DNA from 2 places in the Pseudomonas sp. MF08831 genome. Region 1 is predicted to be linked to the other one. Evidence: riboswitches for the same ligand, from Rfam matches in the RefSeq annotation. Region 1 holds a riboswitch; the other holds the start of a gene.
The links. Region 1 has a riboswitch for manganese ahead of AC19YS_RS12995 (TMEM165/GDT1 family protein). Riboswitches for the same ligand answer to the same signal wherever they lie in the genome.
Positions count from the first base shown of each region.

Region 2: another riboswitch for manganese. It lies ahead of mntP (manganese efflux pump MntP); the one in region 1 lies ahead of AC19YS_RS12995 (TMEM165/GDT1 family protein).

Region 1 covers NZ_JCBCUX010000005.1:247,210-261,520, reverse strand. The annotation lists gene AC19YS_RS13035 (dipeptide ABC transporter ATP-binding protein) at 1-332, opposite strand, end outside; gene AC19YS_RS13030 (ABC transporter permease) at 329-1,156, opposite strand; gene AC19YS_RS13025 (hypothetical protein) at 1,143-1,562, shown strand; gene AC19YS_RS13020 (LLM class flavin-dependent oxidoreductase) at 1,579-2,544, shown strand; gene AC19YS_RS13015 (LLM class flavin-dependent oxidoreductase) at 2,534-3,703, shown strand; gene AC19YS_RS13010 (LysE family translocator) at 4,892-5,524, opposite strand; gene AC19YS_RS13005 (2-hydroxyacid dehydrogenase) at 5,609-6,574, shown strand; gene AC19YS_RS13000 (methyltransferase) at 6,605-7,603, shown strand; yybP-ykoY riboswitch at 7,654-7,775, shown strand; gene AC19YS_RS12995 (TMEM165/GDT1 family protein) at 7,864-8,448, shown strand; gene AC19YS_RS12990 (M48 family metallopeptidase) at 8,570-9,388, opposite strand; partial or broken gene AC19YS_RS12985 (methyl-accepting chemotaxis protein) at 9,617-10,897, shown strand; gene AC19YS_RS12980 (methyl-accepting chemotaxis protein) at 10,913-11,755, shown strand; gene AC19YS_RS12975 (SOS response-associated peptidase) at 11,860-12,480, opposite strand; gene AC19YS_RS12970 (putative signal transducing protein) at 12,517-12,777, opposite strand; gene AC19YS_RS12965 (CPXCG motif-containing cysteine-rich protein) at 12,789-12,971, opposite strand; gene AC19YS_RS12960 (1-acyl-sn-glycerol-3-phosphate acyltransferase) at 13,103-14,266, shown strand.
Region 2 covers NZ_JCBCUX010000011.1:217,075-231,385, forward strand. The annotation lists gene AC19YS_RS22290 (MFS transporter) at 1-527, opposite strand, end outside; gene AC19YS_RS22295 (class I adenylate-forming enzyme family protein) at 571-2,106, opposite strand; gene AC19YS_RS22300 (acetyl-CoA acetyltransferase) at 2,110-3,288, opposite strand; gene AC19YS_RS22305 (LuxR C-terminal-related transcriptional regulator) at 3,419-4,006, shown strand; gene AC19YS_RS22310 (hypothetical protein) at 4,098-4,547, shown strand; gene AC19YS_RS22315 (LysR substrate-binding domain-containing protein) at 4,480-5,397, opposite strand; gene AC19YS_RS22320 (MFS transporter) at 5,534-6,829, shown strand; gene AC19YS_RS22325 (CaiB/BaiF CoA transferase family protein) at 6,848-8,071, shown strand; gene scpB (methylmalonyl-CoA decarboxylase) at 8,068-8,850, shown strand; yybP-ykoY riboswitch at 8,881-9,048, shown strand; gene mntP (manganese efflux pump MntP) at 9,061-9,624, shown strand; partial or broken gene AC19YS_RS22340 (NAD(P)-dependent alcohol dehydrogenase) at 9,749-10,816, opposite strand; gene AC19YS_RS22345 (alpha/beta fold hydrolase) at 10,964-11,782, shown strand; gene AC19YS_RS22350 (NAD(P)H-quinone oxidoreductase) at 11,927-12,925, shown strand; gene AC19YS_RS22355 (alkene reductase) at 13,087-14,208, opposite strand; gene AC19YS_RS22360 (type 1 glutamine amidotransferase domain-containing protein) at 14,287-14,311, opposite strand, start outside.

The DNA.
Region 1 (14,311 bases):
TGCTCACCCACGCGCAGCAGCGGGTTGAGGGCGCTCATCGGCTCCTGAAAGACCATGCTGATATCGCGCCCGCGCAGTTGGCGCATGGCGGTGTCGCTGAGGGCGGCCAGGTCTTGATCACGAAACGCCAGGCGCCCACTTTCCACCGTCAACGGCGTCGGCAGTTGACGCAGCAACGCCTTGGCCAGCATCGACTTGCCCGAGCCGGACTCGCCCACCACACACAGGCATTGGCCGCTGCGCAATTGCAGCGTCAGGTCATACAGCGCATGGCTGCGGTCCCCACCGGGCGGCAAGGCGATACGCAGGTTCTCGACACGCAATAACGTCATAGCGACCTCCCCGGTTCAAAAGCCACGCGCAAGCCTTCGCCCACCCGGTTCACCGCCAGCACGCACAGCACAATCGCCAGGCCCGGCAAAAAGCTCATCCACCAGGCCTCGCGCAACACGCCACGCGAGGCGTTGATCATGTAGCCCCAGCTCATCGCTTCCGGGTCGCTCAACCCGAGGAACGCCAGCGCCGCCTCAGTGAGGATCGCCGTGGCCATCACAAAGGTCATCACCACCAGCAACGGCGCCAGGGCGTTCGGCAGGATCTGTTGGGTGATGATCCCCAGTGGCGATTGCCCCAGCACCCGCGCGGCTTGCACAAACTCACGCTGGCGCAGGGTAAGGAATTCACTGCGCACCAGGCGCGCCACCGCCGGCCAGGCAACCAGGGCGATGGCCAGCACAATGGTGCCCAGAGACGGCTCCAGCACCGCCACCAAAATCACCGCCAGCACCAGCTGCGGAATAATCTGAAAAAACTCGGCGACGCGCATCAGCACGCCGTCGAGCCAACCGCCGAAATAACCGGCCAGCGCGCCGACGATCAAGCCGACCAGCAAGGTTGCCAGGCTCGCCAATGCGCCCACGGCCAGGGACACACGAGCGCCGTAGAGCAAACCGCTGCCCAGGTCGCGGCCGAGCAAATCGCTGCCCAGCCAATGCGCCGAATCATGGAACGGGGCGAGCATCGGCTGGGTGTTCATCTCCCATGGCGAACTGTGGGTGAGCCACGGCGCGGCAATCGCCAACCCCGCGAGTACCAGCAAAAATACCGCGCCCAGCAACGCCGAAGGCTGGCGGATAAAGCGTTTGAGCAGCGCCATCAGCCCTGCCCTCCAACCGCTGGCCGATGCCTACCTGCACGCCTGGTCGCACGCTGAGCGCGCGCCGCGCATTGGCGTGGTCCGCGCGATCTTCCCGGCCGACAGCCGCGCCAGCGCCCAGGCTGAACTGGCGGTGGACATCGAGCGGCACATCCCGCGCCTGCAACGCGAAGGCCTGATCAACGAGGCGCTGGACCTGCAGGAACACCTGCGCCTGATGAACGTGCACCACGGCCATGCCGATGAAGTGATCGAAAGCTTGCAGCACGACCCGTCGCTGCTGCCTTATGCTGATTACGTGATCGCCGTGGTCCAGGCCGAAAGCTCGACCCAGGCGCAGATCCTCAAGCGCCTGGAAATCATCGCCAAGGACATCGCCCCGGCGCTGGGTTGGCAAAAACGATGAAGAATGGAGCGCAGCGATGCCCCTTCAATTCAGCTGGCTGATGCCCCTGTGTACGCCCGATTGGGCGGCGCGGCCGGGGCAATGGATTCAGTTGGCCCAGGCGGTTGAATACGCCGGGCTCGATGGCCTGTGGATACCCGGTGGCGCCTTGTGCGCAGACAGCCTGGGTGTGGCGGCAGCGTTGTGCGCGCACACGCGGCGGGTGCAGTTGTCGGTGAGCGTGCCGCCAGAGGTAATGCTGCCGGCAGCACTGGCAACCACCCTGCAGAGTTTGCAATCGATCAGCGGCCACCGCGTGCAACTGCACCTGCCAAACGCTGAGCGCAGCGCGTTCGGCGAATGGCTCAACCGCGATCAGCGCAGCGAGCGCATCGGCGAATACCTGGACATCCTCCAGCAACTGCTCACAGCCAATAACGGCGGTCTGGACTATCAAGGCCGGTATTTCCAGCTGGAAAACGCCGGCGTCGCCCGCCGCGAGTTGCCCGCGCCTGCGCTGGTGCTGGACGACAGCCAGAGCCATACGCTGGTGGCCGCGCATGCCCAGACCTGCCTGCTGGCGCCTGGGCATCCGCATTGGCTGGCCCAGCAAATACAGGGTTGGCGGCAGAGCCAACCGGACCTTGAGTTTGCCTGCACCTTCGGCCTGATTCTCGGCGACAGCGAAGACCTGGCCTGGGAAACCGCTGCCACCTTGCTGCCCGTGCCGGACCTGCCGGATGAACCGCTGGCCACCCTGCCCCGCGCCCGCCACCCTTTGCGCCAATGGGAAGTGCACCCGAATTTGCTGCAACTGCAGCCCGGGCAACCGCTGATCCTGGTCGGCACCCCGCAACAGGTCGCCACGCGCCTGCAGGAACTGCACGGGCTGGGCCTGAGCCACCTGATCCTGGAAGGCGGCCCGGCGGTCAGCGAAGTACTGCGTTTTGGCGAACAGGTGGTCCCCCTTTTGCGCAAGGAGCGCTTGCACGATGAGCAATGATGTACGCCCACCGATCCAGCTGGACTGGTTCCTGCCCACCAACGGCGACGGCCGCCACCTCACCAGCAGCGGCCTGCCCAAGGTCGGGTTGTTCCAGGAAGGCGAACGCGCACCGACGCTGGACTACCTGCGCCAGATCGTACGCGCCACCGAACAGGCCGGTTTTGACGGCATCATGGTGCCCACCGCCAGCGGTTTCGAAGACCCGTGGCTGATCACCGCCGTGCTGGCCCAGGAAGTGCGCCGCCTGAACTTCCTGCTCACCTTGCGGCCCGGCACCGAATTGCCGGCCTACACCGCCCACCGCGCCGCCACTTTGCAATTGCTCAGCGAGAATCGCCTGGCCTTGCATGTGGTGACCGGCTCCAGCCGTTTCGAGCAGCGCTCGCTGGGCGACTTTCTCGAACACGACGAACGCTATGCGCGCACCGCTGAATTCCTGCAGCAATTCCAGGCTGTCTGGGCCGGCCAGCCTTCGGCGCATCCCGGACGTTATTACCGCAGCGGCACCCACACGCCGATCGCGCCCGGCGCTGTGGTGCCGCCCATCTATTTCGGCGGTGCCTCCGAAGCCGCCGAACGCGTCGGCGCGGCCCATGGGCAAACCTATTTGATGTGGTGCGAACCGCCGGTGATGATCGCCGAGCGCATCCAGCGCATGCGTGATCTGGCCGCCGCTCAGGGCCGCACGCTGCGCTTCGGGCTGCGCCTGCATGTGTTCGCCGCGCCCACCGATGAGCAGGCGTGGGCGCATGTTGAGCGGTTGCTGGAGGAGATCCCCAAGGACGCGATCGACCAGGCGCAACGGCAGATGGCCGCCTATGAGTCTGTCGGCCAGAGCCGCCAGACGCAGTTGATGCAAGGCCGTGGCCGCGGTGCGCGGGAGCTGGAGGTGTCGGCCAACCTGTGGGCGGGCGTGGGTTTGGTACGCGGGGGTGCGGGCACGGCGTTGGTGGGGAGTTATGCGCGGGTGGCGGAGCGGATCGAGGAGTATCACCAACTGGGGGTGGACAGTTTTATCTTGTCTGGTTTTCCTCATTTGGAAGAGGCGATTCATGTGGGGGCGCAGGTGGTGCCACTGTTACGCAAGATTGACGCGGCTCGGGGGGGCAGTGGTGTCGGGCTTGTTGCGCCTAGTGGTGGGTCAGTGAGTTTATGAGTTGGCTGAGCTGGCGTGATTGGGGGCATATCCGTTATTTGGGTGATGGCGGCTTTTGGTTCCGCTCTTACAGCGGGTCACTTTGGAAAAGCCCCAAAGTAACCAAAGGGCTCTTGCCCCACCACTCGGCACCTCGCTTGGGCTCGGTGTGCCCTCACTCCGGCTTGAATCCGTGGGCCGCCGTGACGGGCCATCCATGGCCCAACACGGCTAACCCGGCGTCCTGCCGGGTTACCCACGGATTCAAGCCTGCGTTCGGCCAGCGTGGTTTAACGGGGCGCCTAAGATCAAAGTCAAAGGCAGATCAAGATCAAAAGCAGAGCACGGCGGCCTAGTAGCCGACCTGAGTGGTAGAAGCAAAAGCAAAGCCGAGGCGGCCTGACAGCCGGCCTGATCTTGAAGGCTGAACCCAATTCAATGTGGGAGCTGGCTTGCCTGCGATGGCATCTACTGGTTATGCCTGATACACCGAGGTGTCTGCATCGCAGGCAAGCCAGCTCCCACAGAAAAACAAAGCAGTGCGGTGCTGGAGGCGGGACTCGGTCAAATTGTGGGAGCGGGCTTGCCTGCGGTGGTATCTACTGGTTATGCCTGACGCACCGAGGTGCCTGCATCGCAGGCAAGCCAGCTCCCACAGAAAAGCAAAAGCAGAGTGGTGCAGTGCTGGTAGCTGCACTCGGTCAACTTGTGGGAGCGGGCTTGCTCGCGAAGGCGTTGGGTCAGTTACACATGAGCTAACTGACCCACCGCCTTCGCGAGCAAGCCCGCTCCCACATTTAGAACTCTGTGCATCAGATAGAAGTGTGTTGCTGTGCTTCTGCCCTGCTTTTGCTTCAACCACTCAGGTCGGCTACTAGGCCGCCGTGCTCTGCTTTTGATCTTGCTCTTGATCTGACAGGCCCCGTCAACCACGCTGGCCGAACGCAGGCTTGAATCCGTGGGTAACCCGGCAGGACGCCGGGTTAGCCGCGTTGGGCCATGGATGGCCCGTCGCGGCGGCCCACGGATTCAAGCCGGAGTGAGGGCACACCGAGCCTAAGCGAGGTGCCGAGTGGTGGGGCAAAGACCTTTTGGTTACTTTTGGGGCGTTTGCCAAAAGTGACCCGCTGTAAGAGCGGAACCCTAAGTGGCCGTTACCGCAGCAACGGATATGCACTCACTCCCACAGCACAAACCAAAGCCCACCCCTCACTTCATACTCGTAAACGCAAGCTTCACACCAATCGCAATCAAAACCGCCCCCATGGTCCGATCAAACCAATGCCCCATCCGCGCAAATCCCGCGCGTACCCGCTGCTGACTGAACAACATAGCCACCAGGCAAAACCACAACGCCGTCGCCACCGCCAGGTACACACCGTACCCAGCCTGGATCGCCAGCGGCGTGTGCGGGTTGATCACTACAGTAAACAGCGACAGGAAAAACAGCGTGGCCTTGGGGTTCAAACCATTGGTCACAAACCCCGCAGTAAACGCCGCACGCGGAGTGCGCTCACCCACTTCAGGCCGCAACTCGCCCTCGGCAACCGGCTTGGCCGGCTGCGCACGCAAAGCTTTGAAACCGATGTACAACAAGTACGCCGCCGCCGCCCACTTCAGTGCGTTGAACAGCACGATGGACTGCGACACGATCAAACCAATCCCCAGCAGCGAATAGCCCACGTGCAGGAAAATCGCCGAGCCCACACCCAAAGCGGTCCAGGTGCCGGCGCGACGGCCATGGGTCACACTCTCGCGCACCACCACGGCGAAATCCGGGCCGGGGCTGGCCACCGCCAACAAGTGAATCAAGGCTACGGTCAAAAACTCGGCGGCGTACATGCTCACTCCATTAAGTAACTGATTATTTCATCTGATAGGCTCGGCAGATTACGCCTTCGAACCCTGTCGCAAAAGGTACAGTTGATGACGAACAATCGCCGCGCCGTCTTCCTTGATCACCCGTCCCTGGACCTGGGGGACCTGGACCTCAGCGAATTGCGCAACAGCTTCAGCGACCTGCAGCTTTACGCGCACACCACGCCGCAGAATGTGGTCGAACGCCTGCAAGGCGCTCAAGTGGTCATCAGCAACAAGATCGCGCTGAATACCGAAACGCTGCAAGCCTGCCCCGAACTCAAGCTAATCCTGGTATCGGCCACCGGCACCAACAACGTCGACCTCGCCGCGGCCCGCGCCCATGGCATTACGGTGAGCAACTGCCAGGGCTACGGCACGCCGTCGGTGGCGCAGCACACGATCATGCTGTTGCTGAATCTGGCGACGCGCCTGAACGACTACCAACGCGACGTCAGCGCGGGCAAATGGCAACAAGCCAAACAGTTCTGCCTGCTGGATTACCCGATTGTCGAGCTGGAGGGCAAAACCCTCGGCCTGCTCGGCCACGGCGAACTGGGCAGCGCCGTCGCGCGCCTGGCCGAAGCCTTCGGCATGCGCGTGGTGCTCGGCGCGATTCCGGGCCGCCCTGCCCGCGCTGACCGCGTGCCACTGGATGAACTGCTCGCGCAAGTCGACGCGCTGACCCTGCACTGCCCGCTCAATGAACACACCCGCGACTTTATCGGCGCTCGCGAATTGGCGCTGCTCAAGCCCGGCGCGTTTATCGTCAACACCGCGCGCGGTGGCTTGATCAACGAACAAGCCCTGGCGGACGCGTTGCGCAGCGGCCATCTGGGCGGTGCGGCCACCGATGTGCTGAGCGTGGAGCCACCGGTAAACGGCAACCCGCTGCTGGCCGGCGACATTCCTCGCCTGATCGTGACGCCCCACAACGCCTGGGGCAGTCGCGAAGCGCGGCAGCGCATCGTTGGCCAACTGGCGGAAAACGCCCGTGGCTTTTTCAACGGCACCCCGCTGCGCGTCGTCAGTTGATAAACTGCGCCCCTTTTCAAGGAGCAGACCATGGATCCGCGCAGTGAAGTACTGCTTCGTCAGGCCGAACTTTTTCAAGGCAACCTGCTGCTGGTAGGTTTGCCCGCCGACGATTTGCTCGGCCGCCTGCCCAATGCCTACGGCTGGAGCTGGCATGCCGGCGACCAGGCGGCGCTCGACGCACGCTTCCCCGAACGCAGCCATTTCGGCGTGAACGTGCCCGAACGCGGGTTTGATGCGGCGGTGATTTTCCTGCCCAAATCCAAGGACCTCACCGATTACCTGCTCAACGCCGTGGCCGCACGCCTGCCCGGCGCCGAGCTGTTTCTGGTCGGCGAGAAAAAAGGCGGTATCGAAAGCGCCGCCAAGCAGATGATTCCGTTCGGCAAGCCCCGCAAGCTCGACAACGCGCGGCACTGCCAGCTGTGGCAGGTCACCGTGGCCAATGCCCCGCAAGCGGTCGAACTGGAAAGCCTGGCGCATGTGTTTGAAGTGCCGCTGGCCGAAGGGCCGCTCAAGGTGGTGAGCCTGCCGGGCGTGTTCAGCCACGGTCGCCTGGATCGCGGCACCGAGCTGTTGCTTGCACACCTGGACAAGTTGCCCAGCGGGCACTTGCTCGACTTTGGCTGCGGCGCCGGCGTGCTGGGCGCTGCGGTCAAGCGTCGCTACCCGCACAACACGGTGACGATGCTTGACGTGGATGCGTTCGCCGCCGCCAGCAGCCGCCTGACGTTGGCGGCCAATGGCCTGGAAGCCGAGGTGTTGACCGGGGACGGCATCGACGCTGCGCCGATGGGTTTGAACGCGATTTTGAGCAACCCGCCGTTCCATGTCGGCGTGCACACCGATTATTTCGCCACGGAAAACTTGCTGCGAAAAGCGGCGAAACACCTGGCAAAAGGCGGCGAACTGCGCTTGGTGGCCAACAGCTTCCTCAAGTACCAACCGCTGATCGAAGAGCACTTGGGCGTGTGTGCAATCAAGGCCGAAGGCAACGGTTTTCGCATTTATCGTGCCAAACGCGGCTGATGGCTTTTTGAAAAAGAAGGCTTGCCGAATGGATTTTGCCTAGGCAGAATCCGCTCCGTCCTAGGGGAGTAGTCTCCCACGAGCGCCACGCTCGTCCGGCATACGTCAACATACTTGGTCAGCAGACCATGGCGTATGCGACCCAGGAGTCCGCACAGACGGACCGGGGTTTGACAAGACCTATGACACGCACACCTTACCCGGGGCGGGAAGGCTGTACGTGTCATAGCCGTGTCGACCCGCCCCTGGAAACTTACCTGATGCTGGATTCATTACTCGTTCCTACCGCAATCGTTGCCTTGGCCGAAATCGGCGACAAGACGCAACTGCTCGCGCTCATCCTTGCTGCACGCTTTCGCAAACCCTGGCCCATCATCGCCGGCATCGTCGCCGCGACCCTGGCCAACCATGCGGCTGCCGGTGCCGTGGGCGCCTGGTTCGGCAGTTTCTTCTCGGATGCGGTGTTGCACTGGATCCTCGCGGCGAGCTTCTGCGCTACGGCGCTGTGGACCCTGGTGCCGGACAAACTCGACGATGACGAAGCCAGTACCACGCGCAAGTTCGGCCCGTTTCTGACCACGCTGATTGCGTTCTTCCTCGCCGAAATCGGTGACAAGACGCAGATCGCCACGGTGATGCTGGCGGCGCAATACCCTGAGCTGTGGCTGGTGATTATCGGCACCACCCTGGGCATGCTGATTGCCAACGTGCCGGTGGTTCTGGCGGGGAATTTCGCCGCGGAGAAACTGCCGCTGACCCTGATTCGTCGACTGGCGGCTACGGCGTTTTTCGTTCTGGCAGTGGTGGCGGTGTACAAGGCCATGCAAAGCAGCGGCTGGATCTAGACCTGTAAACCCCATCCAATGTGGGAGCTGGCGTGCCTGCGATGGCATCAACTCGGTATTTCTGAAGGACCGACCCGCCTGCATCGCAGGCAAGCCAGCTCCCACATGGGTCCGCGTTAACTCAGGATTTTTTGGCCTGCTGGTAAAGCGGCATTACTTTCGGAATCGCCGCCTGCAACGAGGCGATTCGGCTGTCGGAGGCCGGGTGCGTGCTCATGAACTCAGGCGGCGCACCTTCCGATGCCTTGGCCATCTTGTTCCACAACGTGATGGCCGCGTTCGGGTTGTAGCCGGCACGAGCCGAGAGCTCCAGGCCGATCAGGTCGGCTTCGTTTTCATTGGCGCGGCTGTTGGGCAGCGTCATGCCGTAGTTGGCCACCGTATCGGCCAGCGCCAGGCTGTCCTGGCCCAGACCGAACAAGGCACCGGCGCCCTGCTTGGCCATCTCGATGCCGTAGGCCTTGGACATGGCTTCACGGCCGTGTTCGCGCAAGGCGTGAGCGATTTCATGGCCCATCACCGCGGCCAGTTCGTCATCGGTGAGCTTGAGGTTGTCGATCAACGCGCTGTACACGAAGATCTTGCCGCCAGGCCCGCAGTTGGCGTTCATCTCATCACTTTTGATCAGGTTCACCTCCCACTTCCACTGCGCCGCATCCGGGCGAAAGGTCGGCGCCTGGGCGATCAGTCGATTGGCGATGGCCTGCACGCGCTTGGCGTTGGCACTGGTTTTATCGAGCATGCCTTTGCCGCTCGCCTCACCCAGCGTCTGCTGGTAGGACTGGGCATACATCTGGTCGACTTCCTGGCTCGACAACATGCTGAACATGTACTGCTTGCGCTCTACCCCGACGGCGCCGCCGCTGGTGGTGTTAACCGACTGGCAACCCGCCAGCAGCATCGCCGCAACCAACCCACTTACCGCCAATGACTTCTTCATGAACACGCTCCCTGAAAACATGGCGCGTATCCTAGGCGCTCATGTGTATCGGCGCCAGATACAACAGACGTGTAACCGCTAACTTTCAGATACATCCCACCTGCCCACAGCGGCGGCCAACAGTCCATTTGCGACATCCGGCACTATTTCACCCGCCGAGCCTTAAGCCTCCCGAGCCCGTGGCCGATACACAAAGGCAGCCCACCTGCCCCTGCGCCCGGAGCTTTCATGAAATTCAAGTCGATTCAGTTTTCTGTCGCAGCACTGACCGGGGCCATCGTGCTGAGTGTGGTCGCCGTTTTGGTGCTCTACGCGGTGTTCGCCGGCGCGCGCACCCAGGAACTGGTGCAGGAACGCACCCAGGCGCAGTTCGAGCAGATCATCGAGCAACGGCTCACCGCCCTGGCGCACACCCAGGCCACGTTGATCCAGCGTGAATTGGAAGCACCCTTGGTGACCGCCAAAGGCCTGGCCACGGCCAACGCCCTGCTCGGCATGAAAGACGCCAAGGGCGAACCGGCCTTGCAAGTGGGCCGCGAACAACTGATCAACCTGTTGCACGAAACCGTGGTGCGCAACCCGAAAATCCTCGGCGCCTATATCGGCTGGGAACCCAATGCGATCGACCATAACGACGCCGCCTACGTGAACACGCCGATCGTCGGCATGGCCGCCGACGGGCGCTTCCTGCCGTGGTGGTACCGCAACGCCGATGGCAGCCTGGGCCTGGACAAACTCGCCGACGTCAACGACCAGAACATCCTCGCCACCGGCGTGCGGGCCAGTGAGTACTACTTGTGCTCCAAAGAAAGCAAGAAGCCCTGCGCCATCGACCCTGCGCCTTACAAGGTCGGCGATGCGATGGTGATGCTGGCCTCGTTTATCGAACCGATCATGATCGACGGCACTTTCCAGGGCATCGTCGGCGCCGACCTGTCGGTGAACTTCATTCAGGACATGCTCACCCGCGCCGACCAGAACCTCTACAACGGCGCCGGCGAACTGGCGCTGATTTCCAGTAACGGTCGCCTGGTGGCCTACACCAAGGACGCGAGCAAGCTGGGCGAAAAAGCCGCTGACTTGCTCGACAGCAACGCGCTGGCCAATCTCGGCCAGTTGAAAGTCGGCGAAGTGCGCTACGACATCGATAAGGAACACGGGCACATCGAGCTGTTCCTGCCCTTCAGCATCGGCCAGGCCGAAGCGCGGTGGACCTTGATGCTGCAACTGCCGCTGAACGCGGTGATGGCCGATTCGCAAAAACTGCAAAGCGACCTGCAAGCCCAGCGCAAGACCGACACTTTCGGCATGGCCATGGTGGGCCTGTTGATCGCCGGCCTCGGCTTGCTGGTGATCTGGCTGGTGGGCCACGGCATCGCCCGCCCCCTCAAGCAAATGGTGGCCATGCTCAATGACATCGCTCAGGGCGAAGGCGACCTGACGCGCCGCCTGACCAGTGACCGGGCCGATGAACTGGGCGCGATTGCCACCGGCTTCAATACTTTCCTGATCAAGCTGCAGGGCATGATCACCCAGGTGGTGAGCTCGGTGCAGAAGGTCAGCGATTCGTCGGAGCACACCGCCGACATCGCGATTCGCACCAACCAGGGCGTGCACAAACAGATGGTCGAGATCGACCAAGTAGCCACCGCCGTGCATGAGATGACGGCCACCGCCCAGGACGTGGCGCGCAACGCCACCCAGGCCGCGCAAGCCGCCAGCCACGCTGACCAGGCCGCAAGCCAGGGCATGCGCATCGTGCGTGATACCTCGACGTCTATCGGCGCATTGGCGCAGGAAATCGGTAAAGCGGTGGGCGTGGTGCAAACCCTGGCCAAGGACAGCGAGAACATCAACGCGATCCTCACAGCGATTCGCGGGATCGCCGAGCAGACCAACCTGCTGGCGCTTAACGCCGCCATCGAGGCCGCGCGGGCCGGCGAGCAAGGCCGTGGTTTTGCGGTGGTGGCAGATGAAGTGCGCAACCTGGCGCAGAAGACGCAGAAGGCCACCGAAGAAATCCAGACCATGATCCAGCAGTTGCAACAAGGCACGCGCGATGTGGTTAAGGTGATGGAAGACAGCCAGAACCGCACCGATGAAAGCGTGCAGCATGCGGCGAAGGCGGCCGAGGCGCTGGAGACGATCACTCAGGCGGTATCGGTGATCAACGACATGAATACCCAGATCGCCAGCGCCGCCGAGGAGCAGAGCGCGGTGGCCGAGGACATCAATCGCAATGTGATCAATATCGGCCAGGTGGCCAATGAAGTGGCGGGCGGCGCGGATGAATCGAGCGCAGCCAGTGCGGAGTTGACCAAGCTGGCGGAGCAGCAGCGGCGCTTGATCAATCAGTTTAAGGTTTAGGAATTGGCGGTGGTCTTCAGGCCGCTATCGCAGGCAAGCCAGCTCCCACATTTTGATGTGTGAACACCTTCAAATGGAGGAGCTGGCATGGAGTGAGCCCGACTTCAGCCTGGGGTCAGGCACTCCGGCCCATTCAGTTTCGGATCATTGACCATATTGGCCAACACCCGCTCGCGCAACGCAGCCGGCTCACTGGCCAGCAAACCCTGCAACACCGGCAACGGCGTCTGCGGATTCAGCCACGCCTCCTGCCCCGCCGCATCCAGGATCAACGGCCGCCGCTGACTCTGCGCCGCCTGGGTCACCACCGCGGTGCTCAGCCACACCTGTTCCTGCACCGGATACGCTTCCCAGATCGCCGCAAAAAACAGCGTCGAGCCCTCGCCCGGCGTCAGCCAGTACGGGCGCTTGCGCTGGGTGCCGCGCCATTCGTAAAACCCGTTGGCGGGCAGCAGGCAGCGGCGCTGGCGGAAGGCTTCGCGGAACATCGGTTGCTCGGCCAGGGTTTCGGCGCGGGCATGGGCCGGGGTGCGGGAAAGGTCAGTCAGCCAGGGCGGCGTCAGGCCCCAGCGCGCGCGCGCCAGGGTGCGCTGGCCTTCGCTCAAGCGCTGAATCAGCACCGAATCATTCGGGGAGATGTTCCACTGGGCCTGCTGGTCGGCCGGGAAGCCCGGCAAGGCAGCAAACGTAGGGTTCCAGCGAAACAGGGCATAACGTCCACACATGGGGTAACACGACTCTTGGGTAAACCGACCGACAGCCTAACAGACCAATACGTCGGGAAAGCTGTCGGGTTCATCGCCGGGCAATGGTTGCGCACCGATGTAGGCCGTAATCAGCTCACGGGCGTAAACGGCCTGGTCGTTGTCCACCTCCAGGCCCAGCAGGCCGAAAATCGGCAATTCGCCGGTACCGCCGAGCAAATGGCGCCCCACCAGGTGCGCCTCGATGCCCTCGCTGGCGAGCATTTGTTGCAGCAACTCGCCTTCCATCAGGTTTTCCGGTTCATAGATTCGCTGCATGGGCGTACCTGTTACTCGTTTTCGCTACGGACCGTGAGCATCCATTCGTCATCGTGTACCTGCAGATCAAAAATTATTGGCCGGCAACACACCGGGCAGTCTTCAATGTATGACTGATCGCCGCCGGAAAGGTCCAGCACGGCCTCAGCCGGCTCACCACAATAAGGACAATCGTACGACTCGGTTTCCAGCATCGCGGTCTCCCAGGTGACTTGTGCGTATAATCGCCGGTCTATTTACAGGGCTATTCACGGCAGAGCCAATATTGCGGCCGCACCCTGATATTTCCTTTACTTACACTAGCCGTTTCTAACAAGAGAGCATGATGGGCGAATTCGATACCATCCGACCTTACAACGACAGCGAAGTCCCGGCAGTGCTGGCGCGTCTGTTCAGTGACAAGGCCTTTCTGGACATCCTGACCCACTTCCGCTTCCCGCGCTTTGCCGGCGCCCTGGGCTGGCTGCTCAAGCCGATGATCGCCCGCAAGCTGCGCCGCGAGTTCGCCGGTGTCACCACCGTGGCCACGCTGCAGGACAAAGTCGAATATTACGTCGACCACACCATTGACCGCGCAACCGACGGGGTGACGTACACCGGCGTCGAACAGCTGAAGTCGGGCACCGCCTACCTGTTTCTGGCCAACCATCGCGACATCGTGATGGACCCCGCCTTCGTCAACTACGCCGTGTACCACGCCGGCCTGCCGACGCCGCGCATTGCCATTGGCGACAACCTGCTGCAAAAGCCGTTTGTCAGCGACCTGATGCGCCTGAACAAGAGCTTCATCGTGCACCGCTCGATCACCGGGCGAAAGGAAAAGATGGCGGCGTATAACCTGCTGTCGGCCTACATCAACCATTCGATCCGCAACGACTGTCAGTCGATCTGGATCGCCCAGGCCGAAGGCCGGGCCAAGGATGGCGACGATCGCACCGAGTCGGCGATCCTCAAGATGTTTCACGTCAGCCGCAAGGATGAGCCGTTTGCCGAGGTGATCCAGTCGCTGAACCTGACGCCGGTGTCGATCAGCTACGAATACGACCCCTGCGACACGGCCAAGGCCCGCGAACTGTATATCCGCGCCACCACCGGCACCTACAGCAAGGCGCCGGGCGAGGATGATGTGAGCATCGCCCTGGGCATCACCGGCTACAAGGGCCGTGTGCATGTGAACTTTGCGCCGCCGATCACCGAACGTTTCGAGGACACCAAGTTGCTGGCGGTGGAAATGGACCGGCAGATTCTCGGCGGCTATCGCCTGTTCCCGGTGCATTACCTGGCGTACGCGCAGTGGAGCGACGCCGACCCGCAATTGCAGGTGCCGACGGCGGCCGAGGTGTTCCCGGCCGACGAGTTGGCCAAGGCGCAAGCGGAGTGGGAACGGCGCTTGAGTGAGTGCCCGGCCGAGCACCGGCCGTATCTGGTGGTGCAGTACGCGACGCCGGTGAGGAATCAATATCGGGTTAAAGCCGGGATTGCACTGTAAACACCGAAGCAAAATGTGGGAGCGGGCTTGCACGCGAAAGCGCGG
Region 2 (14,311 bases), on a different contig from region 1:
GTCATGCCATTGGCCACGGCGCCGCCCAGCAACAGGCCGAGCACGGCGGTGACCATCAGCCAGCACGTGGCAAAGCCGCGTCGGCCGGGGCCGGCGTATTCGGAGATAAAGCTCGTCACTGTGCCGATCTCGCCGCCCGCCGAAAAACCCTGCACGCAGCGCACCAGAATCAGCAGCACCGGCGCAGCAATGCCCAGCGTGGCGTACGTGGGCAACAGGCCGAGCATGACGGTGGAACCGGTCATCATCACCAGCGCCATGATCAGGGTTTTGCGGCGCCCGATCTTGTCCGCCAGCGGACCGAAGAACAGCCCGCCCAGTGGCCGGATGAAAAAGCTCAGGGCAAACGCTGCGAAGCTGGCCAGCAAGCTGGTGGTCGGGTCATCGGAGACGAAAAATGCCTGGCCGATGTACACGGCGAGAAAGCCGTAGACGCCGTAGTCGTACCACTCGATCAAGTGACCGGAAGTGGCACCGAGAAACGCACGGCGCCGCTTGCGGACCGTGTCTTGCGCTTGATTGCCCATCGAAGGGACTCCTTGTCTGATGTTCTGTCCATGAAAAACGGGTCTAGGGAAGCGCGGCGATACTCGCTGCTTTCAGCCACTGCCGCAAGTCAGTCTTGAGGATTTTGCCGTAACTGTTCTTTGGCAATTCGCCGGGAAACAGGTACTTCCTGGGTTTCTTGAACGAGGCCATGCGCTGTAAAAACCATGCCGTCAGCTCGGCTTCATCGAGGGGCTGGCCGCTGCGCGTCACCACAAACGCCACCACCGATTCGCCCCATTGCGCATCCGGCTCCCCCACGACGCACACCTCGAACACCTCAGGATGTTGCGCCAACACTTCCTCGACTTCACGCGGGTACACGTTACTGCCACCGCTGATGATCACGTCCTTGGAACGGTCCGTGAGGGTGAGATAACCCGCCGCGTCGAGAAAGCCGACGTCACCGGTCATCAGCCAGCCCTCGACCAGGGTTTGGCGCGATGCCTCGGGGTTGCGCCAGTAGCCTTGCATCACCGTGGCACCGCGCACAGCGATTTCGCCGCGCTCGCCCGTCGGCACCGGCTGGTGCTGTGCATCGAGAATGCGGATTTCAACGCACGATTGCGCGTGGCCGACGGAGGCAGCCAACGTGGCCCAGTCTGCGCGTTGGCGGTCGGCGATCAGCGCGCGAGGCAGCACGCTGATGGTCATCGGGCTCTCGCCCTGGCCGTAGATCTGCACCAGCCGCGGGCCAAAGGTGTCGACGGCCTCACACAGATCGGCCACGTACATCGGGCCGCCACCGTAAACGATGGTTTTGATGCCTTCGCCGCGATAGCCCTGGCGCCGCGCCTGTTCGACCATGCGCTTGACCATGGTCGGCGCCGCAAAAAGGGAGACGTTGCCCAGCTCGGCCGCCAGGCCAAACAGCTCGGCGGCGTCGAAACCGTGGGAGGCCGGCACCACATGCCGCGCGCCGCAGCGCACATGAATGAAGTTGTAGAGCCCGGCGCCGTGGGACATTGGCGCGGCATACAGCACCGCGTCATCGGCGCTGACCGGATCCACGTCAGTGGGGTAACACAACGACATCGCCATGAGGTTGCCATGGGACAGCATCACGCCCTTGGAGCGCCCGGTGGTGCCGGAGGTGTAAAACAGCCATGCGAGGTCCTGGTCCTGGCGTGGCTCGGGCTGCGCCAGGGTTGGCCAGCCACGTGTCGGCGGCAGTGTGTGGCCGTCCAGTTCCTTACAGGGCGGGGGCAAGTCCCGCGACGCCGAAAATACTCGGCCGCCGTCGGTAAAGATCAGGCGCGCCTGGGCGTTATCGGCGATCCAGGCCGCCTCAGCCGGGTGCAATTTGGCGTTGATCGGCACAACCACCGCGCCCAGCCACCAGATGGCGTAGAGCACTTCGAGGTAATCGCAGCTGTTCTTCATCAGCACGGCGACCGCATCACCGGCCGCCACGCCGTGCTGGTCTACCAAGTGCGCGGCGCGCTGGCGAACATGCGCAGCAAAGGTAGCGTAGTCGGCCACTAGCCGCGTGCCTTCGAACAATGCCGGTCGCTGCGGGTCGCGGCGCTGGGTGTCGTGCAACCAGTTGGCAATGTTCATGGGTCAGTACCGGCGCGCGTGCAGGACCGAGGCGTAGTTGGCCACTGCCATGCCGCCCATGTTGAACACCAGGCCAAACTCCGGGTTGGGCACCGCCAGGCCAATCGGTTCGCCGGTCAATTGGCGGAACGCCAAGGCGTGCATCGATACGCCGGTGGCCCCCACCGGATGCCCCTTGGCCTTGAGCCCACCCGAAAGATTCACCGGCAGCCGCCCGCCGGCGCGCACCACGCCACTGTCGAGCACGCGATGGCCCTCGCCCTTGGGCGCCAGGCCCATGGCTTCGTAGATCAGCAGTTCGGCGATGGTGAAGCAGTCGTGTACCTCGGCGAAACTCAGGTCGGCCAGGGTGATATTCGCCCCGCGCAGCGCCGAGTGGATGGCCCGTTGCGGGCCTTCAAACGCCAGGATGTCGCGCTGGGCAATGGGCAAGCAGTCGTTGACCTGGGTCATCGCGCGAATCTGCACATCCCGACGAAACGCGCGCGCCCGCTTGGGTGAGGCCAAGATGATCGCGGCGGCGCCGTCGCTGATCAACGAGCAATCGGTCAGGCGCAGCGACTCGGCCACAAACGGGTTGCTCTTGGACACGTTGTTGCAGTGTTCGAAATCCATTACCCGGTGCATTTGCGCCAACGGGTTGGCCATGGCATTGGTGTGGTTCTTGGTGGCGATGGCGGCCATCGAGCCCAGCGGGCAGTGGTAGCGTTCGGTGTATTGGCGCGCCGCACGGCCGAACAACTGCGGGAAACTCAAGCCGGCTTCGGCCGGATCATTCTGATAACCGGCGCCGGCCAGGGCCTGGGTGACCTCGGCGGTGGACGTGTGGGTCATCTTTTCGGCACCGACCACCAGCACCAGGTCGGCGCTGCCGGAGAGGATCGCATTGACCCCGGCCTGGATCGCCGCCGAGCCGGAGGCGCAGGCGTTTTCACAGCGCGTGGCCGGTTTGAAGCGCAGGCCCGGGTCGGCCTGCAACAGCAAGGAGCTGGCAAACCCGTCAGGCACCAACCCCGAGTTGAAGTGCCCCAGGAACAACGCATCGATTTGTGACGCATCAATGGCCGCGTCGGCCAGGGCTTCGCGGGTAACCTGCACGATCAGGTCTTCAAGGGTGGTGCCTTCCAGGCGACCAAAACGCGAATGACCGGCGGCAACAATGGAGACGCAATCAGCTGGCATAATCAATTTTCTTCTATTTTTGATGCGGACATTTACCTACAATGACGCACCGCTGAGCGCTCGCCAATTCGTGTAACTACTTACATGGATAAGTAGGCCCGGTGAGAAAAGCAACGAGGCAGGATGCCCAATGAACGCGTTTACCCAGCAACTTCAAGATATCGAACGCCTGGCGTTCCAGCTCTCCCCGGCCCCGCAACTGGTCACGCGCAACCGCGTGATGGTCGATTGCAATGAGGCCTTCCTGCAGTTGTTCGGCTATTCGCGCGACGAATTGGTCAACCAACTGACCCTGCTGATCTACCCGTCCCAGGCCGATTATCACGCCATCGGCAAGCGTAGCCACGACTGGCTGCTGGAGAGCGAGAATGGCTTCTACTCCGATGAACGCTTCATGCAGCACAAAAGCGGCGAGGTGTTCTGGGCCAAGTCCCACGGCTACACCCTCACGCCCAGAGACCCGTTCAAGCTGATGATCTGGCACTTCGAGCGCCTGGACCGCACGCACCAAGGCACCGGCGACCTGACGCCACGTGAGCGGGAAATCGCCATGCACATCGTCAACGGCCTTAAATCCAAGGAAATCGCCCAGCGCCTGGCGATCTCTCACCGTACGGTGGAAGTGCACAGGGCACGGCTGATGAAGAAACTCGAGGTGAAAAACATCGTGGAGCTGGTGTCGAAAATGATTTTCGTCGGCGGGCGCGCCTGGTTATAGCCAACCATTACAAACCCCGGTCCCGCGCTAGCTACGCTGAGAATGCTCAAAAGGAGCTTTCCCACGCAGTTACGCTTAAAGGACTAATGATATGGCGCACTCCGACCGTTCTTCGCCCGCCACCCAACCTCGCAAGACTCCGCCACCCCTCGAGGGCAGCGGTTCAAACCTGCTCACCCTGGACAACGCCGGCCCCGTGCAAATGGGCTTCTGGGTGCCCAACCGCGTGTGGGCCACCGTCAACTTTCTGGTGCCACTGCGCGACTACATCGACGCCATGAAAAAGGCTAGCCCCCTCGCGCCGATGCAGCCGCAATTGGTGGAATTCAAACACTGGGTGACCACCCACAGCGTGTACCGCATGTGGGTCATGTCGCTGATCGAGCAGTCCAACGCGTTCGTGCTGACCCTGCCGCCGCACACTCGCGACCCGATCAAGACCCATCCAAGGGGCAGCGGCGGCCGGTTCGCAATCAGCCAGCCGCCGCCCAGCCTTGTTGCTGCTCAAACGCTTCGAACAATTCCAGAATCGTCTCTTTGACTTTCTGCACGGCATTGCTGTGCACCGCCGTATCCGGCCAGCACAACGACAGTTCGCGGCTGAACAAGCGGTGATCGATGCTCGCCAGCTTGAGCGACTGTTGCGCCAACTCCACGTGCGCCGCCGCCCACGGCAGGATGGTTACCCCAAGGCGCGCCCGTACCGCCGAGAACAATAGATCAGTGGAATTGGCTTCAAACTCCACGGCGAATGGCAGCCCCGCTTCCTGCATGGCGGACTCTACGCGGCTGCGAATGGTGTTGGGCACGCAAGGCAACACCAACGGCATCTGCGCCAGGCTCTGCAGGCTCACCGACGTCTGCGCCAATTCAAATTCCGGCCATGCCACCAGGTACAGGGTTTCACTGAATAACCGCTGGGACACCACGCCGCGTGTCGGCACGCCATCAACTTCGACCGCCAGCGCCACGCGCCCCACGGTGATCAGGCCTGCGAGGTCGGCGCTTGGCGCGTCGATCAGCTCCAGTTTGATCCCCGGATAACGGCTGCGAATCGTGCGTGCCAGCGGCATCGCGAGCATCCGCGCGGTGCTCGAGGGCATGCCCACCGAGACCTTGCCCTGCGGGTACTCGGCGTCCTGGCGCAACAGTTCATGGGTGGCATCGGCCTGGCGCAACAGGTCGACGGCGTGTCGGTACAAGGTCTGGCCGGCGGCGGTGGGCACCACGCCTTGGGCGCTGCGTTCCAGCAGTTGCATGCCCATGTCCTGCTCCAGGTTGCGCATCTGCTGGCTGATCGCCGGTTGAGCGATGTGCAACGCCTCGCTGGCGCGGGTGATGTTGGCGCACTCGACCACTTTGACGAAGTACCGCAACTGGCGCAGGTCCATGGGAGCCTCCCGGAAAGCCTCGACTCTATATAGAAATCCGATGCCACCAAAGGAATTTCATATTTGTTGCTTATGACCCTCAAGCCTAGATTGACCTCACAACAAAAAGGCCCGCTCAGGGCCATGGGAGGTCGTCATGTCCAAAACGTTAATCGCGTCGGCGATGCGGGTAAAACCCTACAAAACACCGTTGTCCCGCGAGCAGATCCGCGGCTTCTGGGCGGTGTACCTCGGCTGGGTCCTGGACGGCGTGGACTCCGTCATCTTCGCCCTGGTGCTGATCCCCGCCCTTACCGAACTGCTGCCGCGCTCGGGCCTGGCCCCCACCGCCGCGAATATCGCCATGTACGGCTCGATCATGTTCGGGCTGTTTCTGGTCGGCTGGGGCTTGTCGTTCATCTGGGGACCGCTGGCCGACCGCTTCGGCCGGGTCAAGGTGCTGGCGGCGAGCATTCTGGTGTATTCGCTGTTTACCGGCGCGGCGGCGTTTTCCGACAACCTCTGGCAACTGGCGATTTTCCGCTTGATCGCAGGGATCGGCGTCGGCGGTGAATGGGCGCTGGCAGGCACCTACGTGGCCGAGAGCTGGCCCGAGGACCGCCGCAAGATGGGCGCCGGTTACCTGCAAACCGGCTATTACCTGGGCTTCTTCATCGCCGCGTTGCTCAACTACACCGTCGGCGCCACCTATGGCTGGCGCGTGATGTTCCTGTGCGGGTTGTTCCCGGCGGTGGTCGCGATCTACACCGCCTTGAAGGTCAAGGAACCGCAGCGCCACATCGTCAAGGCCGCCCCGCGCACGCCCTGGTGGGAAATCTTTGCGCCCGCCTTTCGCCGCCGCACCTTGACCAGTTCAGCCTTGGTCGGCGTGGCGATTGTCGGCCTGTGGGCCGGTTCGGTGTACGAAGCCACCGCCGTGGTCACCCTGGCCACCCGCGCCGGTATCGATCACGTCGGCGCCGTGCACCTGGCGTCCATCGGCGCGGCGGTGTTGTCGCTGAGCACGATTGTGGGCTGCCTGGTGGCGCCATGGCTGGCGGAACGCGTGGGCCGACGCAACGCCTTGGGCTTGTACTTTATCGGCATGGCGGCGGCCATCGTGTTTGCGTTCGGCTGGGTGTTCTACCTCGACGACGGCTTGCATCTATTCATGATTTCGCTGGTGTTCCTCGGGTTCTTCGGCGGCAACTTCGCGATCTTTTCCCTGTGGTTGCCCGAGCAATACCCAACCCGCATCCGCGCCACAGCCTTTGCGTTCAATGCCTCGGTGGGGCGCTTTATCGGTGCCGGGGTCAACTTCCTGCTGGCCGCGGCCATCCATGCGTACGGCTCTATCGGCGTACCGATTGCCTGGACCGCCGCCGCCTTCGTGCTGGGCGTGCTGATCCTGCCGTTTGCGGTTGAAACCCGCCACCAGACCCTGCCGCAGTAACCCTATTTGGAGACGCCCATGCAAGCGTTACAAGGCATCAAGATCATTGACCTCAGCCGCGCGTTGTCCGGCCCGTTCTGCAGCATGGTGCTGGCCGACCTGGGCGCCGATGTGATCAAGGTCGAACCCGGCCCCGCCGGCGACATGAGCCGCACCTGGGGCCCGTTCGACCGTGGCGTGAGCACGTACTACCTGTCGTGCAACCGCAACAAACGCGGGCTGTGCGTGGACTTTCGCAACCCCCGCGGCCTGGACACCATCCAGCAATTGATCGACGGCGCCGACGTGGTGATCGAGAATTTCAAACCCGGCACCCTGCAGAGCATGGGCCTGGGTTTCGAGGTGCTCAGCGCCCGCAACCCACGGCTGATTCTGGGCAGCATCAACGCCTTTGGCAGTGACGGCCCGATGAGCACTTGGCCGGGCTTTGATCAGATCGCCCAAGGCTACTCCGGGCTGATGAGCCTCACCGGTTTCAGCGACGGCGACCCTACCCGTACCGGCACCGCCATCGGCGACCTGACGTCGGGCATGTGGCTGGTGACCGCCATCCTTGCTGCGCTGCTGGAGCGTGAACGCAGCGGTCGCGGCCAACACGTACACACCTCGTTGCTTGCCAGCCTGATGGGTTTGCTCAGCGTGCACGGCCAGCGCTACCTGAGCCTGGGCGATGTCCCACGGCGCACCGGCAATGCCCACGCGGTGATCGCGCCATACGGCGTGTTCCAGACCCTGGACGGCCCGTTGAACCTGGCGCCGATCACCTCGGCCATGTGGAGCAAGCTGTGTGTGCTGCTGGACCTGCCCGAGCTGCCGGACGACCCGCGCTTTGCCAGCAATGAAGCGCGCGTGGAGCACCGCGATGCGTTGAAAGCGCTGCTGGAGAGCCGCTTGAAAACCCGCGGCAAACGCGACTGGACCGAGCGTTTCACCGCCGCCGGCTTGCCCGCCGGCCCCATCAACACCCTTGACGAAGTGTTCGCCGACCCACAGGTGCTGCACAGCCGGTTGACCCAAACCCTGGACCATCCCACTCTGGGCGCATTACGCCAGGTGGTGACGCCGGTGTTCACCGAGGCCGCACAGGCCGGCGCGCAGCGGCCACCGCCGTTGTTAGGCGAACACAGCGTCGAGGTGTTGCTCGAAGCCGGCTTTGATCCGGCCTCGGTGCAAACCTTGCTGCAGGCCAACGTGCTGTTGCAGGCCACTCCACCCGACCGTTCAACAGGAACTGCACCATGACTGCCACTGTGTCACTCAAGCTCCTCGACACGCGCATTGCGCGCTTGACCTTCAGCAACCCCAGCCAGCGCAATGCCCTGAGCGCGCAGCTGCTCGACAGCCTGGACGAAAGCCTGGTCGCCCTCGCCGCCCAGCGCGTCGGCGTGGTGATCCTCGGCGCCGACGTCGGCCAAAGCGTATGGAGCGCCGGCCACGATATCGGCGAAGTGGCGCGTGACCGCGACCCCGTCGCCTACGGCAAACCGCTGGAGCAAGTACTGCGGCGTATCCGCGCCTACCCTGGCGTGGTCATCGCGCTGATCTCGGGCTCGGCCTGGGGCGGCGCCGTGGACCTGGCCATGAGCTGCGACCTGGTGGTGGCGGACCCCAGCGCCAGCTTCGCCATGACCCCGGCCAACATCGGCCTGCCCTACACCACCAGCGGCCTGTTGCGGTTCTTCAATAACCTGCCGATTCATGTGCTCAAGGAAATGTTCTTCTGCGCGCAAAAACTCGACGCCCAACGGGCCGAGCGCTTTGGCGTGATCAACCGGCTGGTGCCTACCGATGCCCTCGAGGCCACCGCCCTGGAATACGCCCAGGGCATTGCGGCCAAGGCGCCGCTGGCGATTCAGGCGGTCAAGGAACAACTGCGCATCCTCGAAGATCTGCAGCCGATGCCCGTGCAAGCCATGGAGCACATCGCCGAACTGCGCCGCCAGGCGTGCGCCAGTGCTGATTTCGGTGAAGGGCTGGCAGCGTTCGCCGAGCGCCGTCCACCGGTATTTGAAGGGCGTTGACGCAATTTTCATATTGGGCTGTCTATGATGCGCCCCTTCGTTGGGGAGTAACCGGCTTCTGACCCGCTCAGAAGCGTTCGTATCAACATATTCGGCAACCTGCCGTGGTACGAACACCGTTGAGGTTGGTGAGACCAGCGACACATCCATGCCTAAAGTCGGGCGTGTGGTTGTGTCGTTGACTCATACAGCCCGACTGGAAGCCTCACCGTGAACCCCATTTCTCTGATTTTTCTCGCCCTGGCCATGTCCACGGACGCCTTTGCGGCGGCCATCGGCAAAGGCTCCAGCCTGCACAAACCGCGTCTGGCCGAAGCACTGCGCGCCGGCCTGATCTTTGGTGTGATCGAAGCCATTACGCCGATGATCGGCTGGGCCATCGGCCATGCGGCCACGCGTTGGGTGCAGGACTGGGATCACTGGATCGCCTTTACCCTGCTGGTCGCGCTGGGCTTGCACATGATCTACAACGGGCTCAAGGCGGACGATGAGGAGGCGCAAAAGCCTACCCAGCATTCCTTCATGATCCTGGCCATCACCGCCTTTGCGACCAGCATTGATGCGATGGCCGTCGGTGTGGGCCTGGCCTTTATTGATGTGAATATTCTGGTGGCGTCGGCAGCCATCGGCCTGGCGACCATGACCATGGTAACCATCGGCATGATGCTCGGTCGGGTGCTGGGCACGGTGGTGGGCAAGCGCGCCGAAATGGTCGGCGGCGTGGTGTTGATGCTGGTGGGTGCGACGATTCTCTACGAGCATTTGTCGGCTTAACGGCTCGCACTGAACAAACGTGGGAGCGGGCTTGCCCGCGAAGGCGGCGAATCAGTCGATGCATTTTTTGACTGACCCCGCGCCTTCGCGAGCAAGCCCGCTCCCACAGCAGGTCTGCAGCGTTTTAAGCCGCGTGACTTTCCTTCTTCAAGCTCTCCATATCAATCACGAAGCGATACTTGACGTCACCCTTGAGCATCCGCTCGTACGCCTCGTTGATGCCCTGGATGTCGATCATCTCGATGTCCGAGACAATCTTGTGCTTGGCGCAGAAGTCCAGCATGTCCTGGGTTTCCTGGATACCGCCAATCAACGAACCGGCCAGGCTGCGGCGTTTGAAGATCAGGTTGAACACCGTCGGCGACGGATGCGGGCTGTCGGGTGCGCCGACCAGCGTCATGGTGCCATCGCGCTTGAGCAGGTTGAGGAACGCATCGAGGTCGTGCGGCGCGGCAACGGTGTTGAGGATAAAGTCCAGGCTGTTGACGACCTTGGCCATCTCGTCCGGGTCCTTCGACACCACCACTTGATCGGCACCCAGGCGCAGGCCGTCTTCGCGCTTGTTCGGCGAGGTGGTGAACAGCGTGACATGTGCGCCCATGGCATGCGCGATCTTCACCGCCATATGCCCTAGCCCGCCGAGGCCGACCACCCCGACTTTTTTGCCGGGCCCCACCTTCCAGTGGTGCAGCGGCGAGTAAGTGGTGATGCCGGCGCACAGCAGCGGCGCCACGGCCGCCAGGTTCGAATCATCGTGGGAGATGCGCAGCACGAACTTCTCCTTGACCACGATATTGTCCGAGTAGCCGCCAAAGGTATTTTCGCCGCCGTACACCGGGCCGTTGTAGGTGCCGGTAAACCCGTTCTCGCAGTATTGCTCCTCGCCCTCGGCGCAGGATGCGCAGTGCTGGCAGCTGTCGACCATACAACCGACACCGGCCAGGTCACCGACCTTGAATTTTTTCACGTTGGCACCGACTGCCGTGACGCGGCCGACGATTTCGTGGCCGGGCACCTACGGGTACAAGGTGTTGTGCCATTCGTTACGCACGGTGTGCAGGTCGGAGTGGCACACGCCGCAATAGAGAATATCGATCTGAACGTCGTCCGCCCCCGGCGCGCGGCGCTCGAAGGTAAAAGGCTTGAGTGCATCCTTGGAATCCCGAGCGGCGTAGCTGTAAGTCTTGGCCATTTGGTTCACCTGTTGAACTGACGGTAGAGGTCAGTGGACCAACGCAGACGCGCAAGCGTTCAACCGAGCACATCCGTACAAGCCCCTGGGCCGGTTTAACGCGATAGTGAGATTTAGCGTTTGCCCCCTGACCCTAAGGAGTTTTCCATGAGCACATTCGTTGCCAAAGACGGTACCCAGATCTATTTCAAGGACTGGGGCAGCGGTAAGCCCGTGCTGTTCAGCCACGGCTGGCCACTGGATGCCGACATGTGGGAATACCAGATGGAATACCTGAGCAGCCGTGGCTTTCGCACCATCGCCTTCGACCGCCGGGGTTTTGGCCGCTCGGACCAACCGTGGACCGGTAACGACTACGACACCTTCGCCGACGATATCGCCCAACTGATCGAACACCTGGACCTTAAAGACGTGACCCTGGTGGGCTTCTCGATGGGCGGCGGCGATGTGGCGCGCTACATCGCTCGCCACGGCAACTCGCGTTTGGCCGGCCTCGTGCTGCTGGGCGCCGTCACGCCGATCTTCGGCCAAAAACCGGATTACCCGCAGGGCGTGCCTACCGCAGTGTTCGATGGCATCAAGGCCGGGCTGCTGAAGGATCGCGCGCAATTTATCAGCGACTTCAATGTCTCGTTCTATGGCATCAACAAGGGCCAGCAAGTCTCCCAGGGCGTGCTGACGCAGACCTTGCAGGTCGCGCTGCTGGCGTCGCTTAAATCGACCGTGGATTGTGTCACCGTGTTCTCCGAGACCGACTTCCGCCCGGACATGGCCAAGATCGAGGTGCCAACCCTGGTGATCCACGGTGACGGCGACCAGATCGTGCCGTTCGAAACCACCGGCAAAGTCGCGGCCGAGATGATCAAGGGCGCGCAACTGAAGGTGTACAAGGATGCGCCGCACGGTTTTGCCGCCACCCACACCCAGCAGTTGAACGAAGACTTGTTGGCGTTCCTCAATCGCTGAAGCGAGTGAATCACCCTCTCCTTATTTTGCCGGGCTTGCCCGGTTTTTTTTTCGACCGGCGCTGACCCTCGGTATGATGCGGCTGAACCGGCGACTGCCCGACGCGGTCCCAACCCATACGCTCATCGCTGCAGGTAATCGCACATGTCACTGCCAAAAGAAATGACCCTGATCGAAATCACCGCCCCTGGCGGCCCCGAGGTCCTGCAACCACGCCGGGCCGATGTGCCGGTGGCAGGTCCCGGTGAAATCCTGATCCGCGTGCACGCGGCCGGCGTCAACCGCCCGGATGCGTTGCAACGCGCCGGCAAGTACCCGATGAAGCCCGGCATGAGCCCCATTCCAGGTTTGGAAGTGGCCGGCGAAGTGGTTGCATTGGGCGAAGGTGTCAGCGAGTACGCGCTGGGTGACAAGGTGTGTGCCCTGACCAACGGCGGTGGGTACGCACAATTTTGTGCAGTGCCTGCCAGCCAGGCCTTGCCGATTCCGGATGGCATGGACTGGATTCAAGCCGCCGCCGTGCCGGAAACGTTCTTCACCGTCTGGGCCAACCTGTTTGGCCTGGGTGACGCTCATACCGGCCAGCGCGTGCTGATCCACGGCGGCACCAGCGGCATCGGCACCACCGCTTTGATGCTGTGCCGCGAGTACGGTATCCAGGCGTTCGCCACCGCCGGCAGCGCCGACAAATGTGCGGCGATCGCCAAGCTCGGCGCCGAGCCGATCAACTACCGCGAGCAGGACTTCGCCGAGGTCATCGCGCAGAAGACCGACAACAAGGGCGTGAATGTGATCCTCGACATCATGGGCGCCTCGTACCTGAACAATAACCTCAAGTCCCTGGCCATGGACGGGCACCTGGTGATGCTGGGCTTCCTCGGCGGCGGCAAGGCCAATGACGTCGACCTGCTGACCATCCTCGGCAAGCGCGCAGTCATCACCGGCTCCTTGCTGCGCGCACGCACCAAGGACGAAAAGGCTGCCATTGCCGAACAACTGCGCGAATACGTGTGGCCGGTGCTGTCCGCCGGACGCTGCCTGCCGATGATCGACAAGGTGTACGAATACACCGACGCCGCCCAGGCCCATGCGCGGATGGAAGGCGGCGATCACATTGGCAAGATCGTGTTGCGCGTGGAATGACGCTCATCTGCCCTGCTGAAGATCAACGGTGGCAGCTGTAGAGCCAGCAAGGCTGCGATGGCGGCGGCAGGGTCACCCTGTTGTTGCCTGCCCCGCCGCCTTCGCCGCCGTGCTACTGCTCGACGGCGCCGACAACGCAGCTGTGCCGGGGCATCGAATAGTTACTCGGCGAATGCCGGGTAATCGGTGTAGCCCTGTTCCGAGCCGCCGTACATGCCCTGCGCCCGCAGCGGGTTCAGCGGCCAGCCGTTGAACAGTCGCTGCGGCAGGTCCGGGTTGGCAATGAACGGACGGCCGAAGGCAATCAAGTCTGCCAGCCCCGCCTCCACCAGTGTTGCCCCGCGCTCAGCGGTATAGCGACCGGCGTAGATGATGCGCCCGCTGAACGTGCTGCGCACCGCCTGACGGAAAGTTTCGGGCAGGTCGGGAGCATTGTCCCAGTCAGCCTCGGCGATAGACACATAGGCAATGCCCGATGCCTCAAGCACCTTGATCGCTTCAATGTAGGTGTGATGCGGATCTTCCTCGACCAGGCCGATGTACACGCGGTCCTGGTCCGTGCCGCTGAACAGCGGAGAAAAACGCACACCCAGGCGTTGCGGGCCGACCACGGCGGTCACGGCTTCGACGATCTCGCGCAGAAAGCGCAGGCGGTTGTGCAGTGAACCACCGTATTCATCGTCACGCTGGTTGGCGTGGGCGGAGATGAACTGGTTGACCAGGTAACCATTCGCGGCGTGGATTTCCACCCCGTCAAAGCCGGCGTCCAACGCATTACGCGCCGCCTGTGCGTAGTGCCCTACCAACTCTTCAATTTCCAGCCTGCTCAAGGCACGCGGTACGGGCGGCTGCATCAGCTCGCCGACGCCAGGCCCGGTTTCGATAAAGGCTTTCGCCTGTTCCGCCGCAATGGCCGACGGCGCGACCGGTGCGGCGCCCTCCGGTTGCAGCGCATTATGGGACACACGCCCCACATGCCACAGCTGGGCGAAGATCACGCCGCCTTCGGCATGCACGGCGTCGGTGACTTTGCGCCAGCCATCGATTTGCGCCGGGCTGTAGATACCCGGCGTCCAGGCGTAACCCTGGCCGCGCGGTTCGATCTGCGTGCCTTCGCTGACCATGAAACCGGCCGTGGCGCGCTGGCGGTAATACTCGGCCATCAGGTCGGTGGCGATATCGCCGGGTTGCGCGCTGCGTTGACGCGTCAGAGGCGGCAAGACAACTCGGTTATTGAGCGTGTGATGACCCAGTTTTACCGGGGTATTTAAATGATGATTCATGTGAAACTTCCAAATTCAGGGCGAGCAAAAGCATTGGCGGCTCCAAGGAGCCGCCAATCAATAACGCGTGTGATTAATTCAGGCGGTGAGTTTGAGCAGGGCC